DNA from 2 places in the Kosakonia sp. N21 genome. Region 2 is predicted to be linked to the other one. Evidence: riboswitches for the same ligand, from Rfam matches in the RefSeq annotation. Region 2 holds a riboswitch; the other holds the start of a gene.

Region 1 (3,421 bases), on a different contig from region 2:
CGTGGGCCGTTAGCGCCGTTGCTCATTGGCGTGCTGGTGGCGGTGATCGGTGCGTCCATGGGGCCGCTCACCGGGTTTGCGATGAACCCGGCGCGTGACTTCGGGCCAAAACTGTTTGTCTTTTTCGCCGGTTGGGGAGAAGTGGCATTCACCGGCGGGCGTGAGATCCCGTACTTTATCGTTCCGATTGTTGCGCCAATTATTGGCGCCTGCGGCGGTGCGGCTTGCTACCGATATCTGATTGGCAAAAATCTGCCCTGTAATAGCTGCAAGCTGGAAGGTTAAAACGTATTTCGTGATCTGCTTTCCCGAAAGCAATAAATGGCCTCCCAGGGATGGGAGACTTTTGTTATGTTGATTTCAGTTTAGCGACATATCTTATGAAATATATGTTATTAACGTTATCAGTCGCGTAAACAAATAGCCTGTTTATAACAATAAATTAAAATTCACTGAGAGGTTTTATCATGATTTCTGCGAGTGCGCTCAACTCGGAACTCATTAATAAAATCGCCCAGGATTTTGCTCAAGCCACCGGGTTGGCCGTTGTTGTGGTGAATATCCACGGCGAAGAGATCTCCGGGCTGTTTAATTTCACCCCGTTTTGCCAGCGTATGCGCCAGCATCCGCAGCACAGCGATCGCTGCCGCATGAGCGATCGCTGTGGCGGGTTCGAAGCGTCGAAATCCAACCAGCCCTGCATCTATCGCTGCCATGCCGGATTAACCGACTTCTCTATTCCGTTGGTGATTGCCGGGCATCTGGTGGGATTTGTGCTCTGTGGACAGGTGCGTTTGCGCGAGAACAGCGGCGTGGAACTGGTGGATATTCTCAATATTGATGACCGCTGGCAGGCTGATCCGGTACTGATGGACGCGTTCCACAGTGTGCCGGAAATGGATTACTCGCGGGTTATTGCTTCGGCGGATCTGTTGCAGCTTATTGTTGATAACTGCCTGAAAAAGCAGATTAATTTTGTGGTTATCAAAGATCAACAATCCTCTGACGCGAGCCATACGCCGCGCAACCAGGGGCCGCATGACAGCAAAATGAAAAAAGCGCTGCGCTACATTGACGCGCATCTTTCCGATGAGCTGCGGCTGGAGGACGTGGCGGCGCACGTTTATCTCAGCCCTTACTACTTCAGTAAGTTATTCAAAAAATATCAGGGCATTGGCTTTAACGCGTGGGTGAACCGCCAGCGTATGGCCAGCGCCCGCGAAATGCTGTGCCACAGCGACTGGAGCATTGCCAGTATTGCGCGCAATTTAGGATTTTCGCAAACCAGCTATTTTTGCAAAGTATTTCGCCAGACTTACCAGGTGACGCCACAAGCCTTCCGTTTGCAAAATAATGCAAACTATGACGGGGATTAAATTTCCGATAGCAATATTTTGTTATTCGAATATGGCGTAATAATCATCTGAATCAAGACTGCATAAGGCTTTAATCAACGGGGTGAGCAATAAATTGTTATAGCGCAACAAATTATTGTTTACGTCCCGATAAACTGAACCAGTTTTTATTTCCCTGCTGCGATATAGTGCATTCAGGGACTACATTACGGTGATAATTACACACCGTGATGAATAATCCATCCGGTTACGCCGCACGCTGTTGCGGCAGGGAAGGGGGTGAAAATCCCCCGCAGCCCCCGCTGCTGTGATGCTGACAACCCCGTAATCACCACTGATCGCAGGATCGGGAAGGACGGGCGAGGATGACGCTAAGCCAGAAGACCGACCTGATGGGCAGTTATCAACAACTTCGGTGGGAAGTGGGTTGCTCAGAAGCGTACAGTCGACAGACTGGGCAGACGCGCGTCCTGACTTCACCTTTTCCACCCGCTACGGGGCTTCAGGAATGTCAGACAGGCGCAGCGCCTTTATCCTTGCCGGCACGGGCAGTGGCTGTGGGAAAACCACCGTCACGCTCGGGTTGCTCACCGTTTTGCAGCGCCTCGGCCTGCACGTGCAGCCTTTTAAAGTCGGTCCGGACTATATCGACACCGCCTGGCACAGCGCCGTTACCGGCGTTCCTTCCCGCAATCTCGACAGTTTTATGCTGCCGGAACCCACGCTTAATGCCCTGTTTACACAGCATCTGCTCGCCGCTGACGTTGCCGTTATCGAAGGCGTGATGGGGCTGTACGACGGTTACGGCACCGATCCCCACTATTGCAGCAGCGCCGGGCTGGCAAAACAGCTTGGCGTGCCGGTGATCCTGCTGGTGGACGGCAAAGCGGTCTCCACGTCGATTGCCGCCACGGTGATGGGCTTTTGCCATTTCGACCCGCAGTTGCCGATTGCCGGGGTGATTGTTAACCGCGTCAACAGCGACAGTCACTATCAACTGCTGAAACAGGCCATCGAACAGTACTGTGCGGTGCCGGTGCTGGGGTATGTGCCGACCGTGCCGGGCGTGGCGCTGCCCGAACGCCACCTTGGGCTGGTCACTGCCCGCGAATCCATCGTGGATGCGCAGCCGTGGCGTGACTTTGCCGACCGACTGGCGCAGACCGTGGATATCCACCGCTTGCTCGCCCTGAGCGCCATTACCCGTCTGCCGGAAGGCGATATCCCTTCCTGTGAGCAAGAACAGGAAGGGGCCGGGCTGACGCTCGCGCTGGCGGACGACGAAGCCTTCAACTTTTACTACCCGGATAACCTGCTGCTGCTGGAACGTGCTGGCGTCCATATTGTGCGTTTCAGTCCATTGCATGACCGCACATTGCCAGCGTGCCAGATGGTGTGGCTGGGTGGGGGATACCCGGAACTGCATGCGCGTGCACTGTCGGCCAATCAGCCGATGCGTGACGCCATCCGCGCCGCCCACCAGCGCGGTGTGGTGATCTATGCCGAATGCGGTGGTCTGATGTACCTCGGCACCACGCTGTGTGATGCCGATGGCCACCGCTGGCCGATGGCGGATGTTATCCCCGGTCACAGTGTGATGGGCAAACGGCTGACCCGCTTTGGTTACTGTGAAGCCCGCGCCACGCAACAGACGCTGCTCGCGGCACCGGGCGAGACCCTGCGGGGGCACGAATTCCATTACTCCGACTTTACCCCGCAGCATGCTGCCGTGCTGGATTGCTACAAAACCCGCGATGGCGAGGTGTTGAAACGCTGGCAGGGCGGCTGGCAGGTGGGGAATACCTTCGCCAGCTATCTGCATCTGCATTTCGGGCAACGCCCGCAGATGCTCAACCACTGGTTTCGTGCCGCAAGGAGCGCCTTATGACGTTACTGGCATGGTGTGCGGCGTTTCTGCTCGATCATCTGCTTGGCGACCCGCCGCACTGGCCGCACCCGGTGCGCTGGATTGGCGCATTGATTACGCACATCCAGCGCGTGGTGCGCCAGTGTTGTCACAGTGATGTGACGCTGCGCATTGGCGGCGGTGTGATGTGGTTGCTGGT
Region 2 (3,421 bases):
CTTAATGTTTCCAGGTTCTTACACAGCGTTTCCGGATTGCAGGAAATGTACAGAATGTGTGGGTATGCCTGCACCATCTTCTCGGTTTCTGCATCCAGCCCACTGCGCGGCGGATCAACGAAAATCGTTTCGCACTGATAACTCTTCAGATCAATACCTTGCAGACGGTTAAAGGCGCGGACGCCATTCATCGCCTGGGTGAACTCTTCTGCCGACATGCGGATAATTTGCACGTTATCAATATGGTTTGCCGCAATGTTGTATTGCGCTGCGGCCACTGAGGGTTTCGCGATTTCAGTGGCCAGTACGCGATCGAAATTACGCGCCAGCGCCAGCGAAAAGTTACCGTTGCCGCAGTACAGTTCCAGCAGATCGCCCGTTGAATTGCGGGTCACGTCCAGCGCCCATTCCAGCATCTGGATGTTCATTGCCGCGTTTGGCTGGGTAAAGCTGTTTTCTACCTGACGGTAGATCATCTCTCTGCCGCCGACCGGCAACCGCTCGTCGATATAATCCCGATCCAGTTCGATTTTGGTCTTGGTGGCGCGGCCAATCAGCTGGACGTTCAGGTTTTGCGCCCGTAGCGCATCGCGTAAACGCGTCGCTTCTGCCTGCCACTCCTCATCCAGTTTTTTGTGATACAGCAGCGTAACGACGGCCTGGTTGCTGAGGGTGGTCAGGTAATCAATCTGGAACAGCTTATGGCGCAGCGTTTTGTTGCCGCGCAGCGCGTCGATCATCACTGCCATGAGCTGGTTGATCAGCTCGCTGGCTGCCGGGAAGCTGTCAACGTGGATCCGGGACTTTGTCTGCTGATCGAAGATGATGTGGTAAAGATCGTCGCCGTCATGCCAGATACGGAACTCGGCGCGCATACGGTAATGACTGACGGGTGAGCGGAACACCTCCGGCAGCGGCGCTGAAAATGGCGTCATCATTGATTGCAGACGCACGACTTTCTCGGCCAGCTGGGCTTCGTACTGTTCTGTCGGCAGGTGTTCGGGAGTCATGATGTTTCCTGAGAGATTAAGAATAACGCGGGGATTGTAGGTGTTGCGTACGGGATGTCCAGCCCCGGATGTTTTCTAAATACTCTCTTAGCAGTCTGGACATCCATATGTAACCGAATGTAGCATCCATGTTCCGGTCCTGTGAGTTAAAAGGGAACCCAGTGTAAATCTGGGGCTGACGCGCAGCGGTAAGGATCAGGTGAGATGGTCGCGCAAGCAGACACTGCCATAGGTGGGAAGTCGCCGTCTCGTTATACCTCCAAGCCCGAAGACCTGCCGGAATACGTCGCATTTGGTGACATCATCGCGTGCTATTGATGGAACCTGCGGCATCCTTTTACTTTGTGGATGCTCTCACAATGATTAAAAAAGCTTCGCTGCTGACGGCGCTCTCCGTCACAGCTTTTTCCGGCTGGGCGCAGGATAGCGGCTCAGACAATTTGGTGGTGACAGCAAATCGTTTTCAACAACCCGTCAATACCGTACTGGCGCCGACAGAAGTCGTGACCCGTGAGGATATTGATCGCTGGGGGGCCAGAACCTTAACGGATGTGATGCGCCGTTTGCCGGGTGTCGATGTGGCTGAAAACGGTGGCATGGGGCAAACCAGTTATATCTATATCCGCGGTGCGGAAGCGCGCCATACGCTGGTATTGATTGATGGTATCCCGTTGGCGAAGTCCGGCATTACCGGTATCGCTGATTTCAGCCAAATCCCCGTTTCTCTCATTGAACGTATCGAGATGATCCGCGGGCCGCGCTCTGCGGTTTATGGCGCAGATGCGATTGGCGGCGTGATCAACATCATCACCCAGAACGACACGCCGGGCGGCAAAGTTGAGGCTGGCATCGGTTCTAATCATTATCAGAAATACGATGCGACAGTTCGCCAGAAACTGGGTGAGGATACGCTGGCAACCGTAGCGGGTTCCTTTACTGATACGCGCGGTTATAACATTCGCCCGCAATCCACTTACTCCGTGGATAGCGATCGCGACGGTTTCCGTAATAAAACCTTCTGGGCGGGTCTGAATCATCAGTTCAATCAGGAGATTTCAGGGTTTGTGCGTGGCTACGGGTATAGCAACAAGACGGGCTATGACGCGGGCTATACCGATGGTGGTGATGAGCGCCAAGTCTATAACCATACCTATGAAACGGGGCTGACTTACAGCGGCGATGTTTTCTCTTCACAACTGACCGGCAGTTATCAGCGCTATAAAGACTATAACTATGCCGGGCCGTTAGGGTTATACAACGACGGTACCTCGCTGGATGATATGACGCAGCGCAACCTGCAGTGGGGCAATAGCCTGGCGTTGGGTGCGGGGACGGTCAGCGCCGGTATTGACTGGCAGCAGCAGAAGTTAACCTCAGCGGATAACGACTACAGCAACAAATATAAGCGGGATAACACCGGTTATTACCTGACGACGCAGCAGAAACTCGACACTGTGACGCTGGAAGGCTCCGTTCGTGGTGATGATAACGATCAGTTTGGCTGGAATGGTACCTGGCAGACTGCGGCAGGCTGGGAGTTTGTGCCGGATTACCGTTTTACCGTGTCTTATGGCACCGGCTTCCAGGCACCGACGTTGGGGCAACTCTACGGGCAAGAGCGTCTCTTTATTCTCTCTAACCCGGATTTGAGCGCGGAGAAATCCCGCCAGGTTGAAGTGGGGCTGGAAGGGCTGACCGGGCCGGTTAACTGGCGTCTGTCTGCTTATCAGAACAAAATCAAGAACCTGATCGATTACTACTACGATTACGACACCTTTTTGGGCACCTATTACAATATTCAATCCGCGACCATCAGAGGGGTTGAGTTAACGGGTAGCTTTGACACCGGTGTGGTCAGTCATCGTATTACGCTCGGTTATCTTGATCCGCGCCGTGACAGTGATAATGAAGTGCTTGCCCATCGCTCGCGGCAGCAATTCAAGTATCAACTGGACTGGACGATGTTCGGCCTGGATATGGATGCTGCGTGGCAGTACTTCGGTAAGAGCTACGATAACAACACCAATCAGTTTGCCGATACGCAGCGTCGTATGCCGTCTTACAGCCTGGTTGATCTTTCTGCTTCATATCCAGTGACCTCAAACCTCACAGTTCGTGGTAAAATCGCCAACCTGTTCGATAAAGATTACGAGACAGTTTATGGCTACCACACTGCAGGACGGGAATACACCTTGTCTGGCAGCTACACCTTCTGACGCACGTCCTACCGTCCTGGTGTTTGACTCCGGCGTCGGTGGGCTATCCGTTTATGATGAGATCCGGCATCTCCTGCCGGATCTGCATTACATCTACGCATTTGACAACGTTGCTTTTCCGTATGGGGAAAAAAGCGAAGCGTTCATCGTTGAGCGCGTTGTTGAAATTGTTACGGCCGTTCAGGCGCAATATCC

What was found. Region 2 has a riboswitch for cobalamin ahead of btuB (TonB-dependent vitamin B12 receptor BtuB). Riboswitches for the same ligand answer to the same signal wherever they lie in the genome.
Region 1: another riboswitch for cobalamin. It lies ahead of ACQ3G7_RS02945 (cobyrinic acid a,c-diamide synthase CobB); the one in region 2 lies ahead of btuB (TonB-dependent vitamin B12 receptor BtuB).

Annotation. Positions count from the first base shown of each region.
Region 1 is NZ_JBOBHR010000001.1:650,761-654,181, forward strand. It holds gene pduF (propanediol diffusion facilitator PduF) at 1-285, shown strand, start outside; gene pocR (transcriptional regulator PocR) at 468-1,376, shown strand; cobalamin riboswitch at 1,583-1,762, shown strand; gene ACQ3G7_RS02945 (cobyrinic acid a,c-diamide synthase CobB) at 1,864-3,243, shown strand; gene cbiB (adenosylcobinamide-phosphate synthase CbiB) at 3,240-3,421, shown strand, end outside.
Region 2 is NZ_JBOBHR010000012.1:625-4,045, reverse strand. It holds gene trmA (tRNA (uridine(54)-C5)-methyltransferase TrmA) at 1-1,010, opposite strand, end outside; cobalamin riboswitch at 1,128-1,305, shown strand; gene btuB (TonB-dependent vitamin B12 receptor BtuB) at 1,370-3,226, shown strand; gene murI (glutamate racemase) at 3,171-3,421, shown strand, end outside.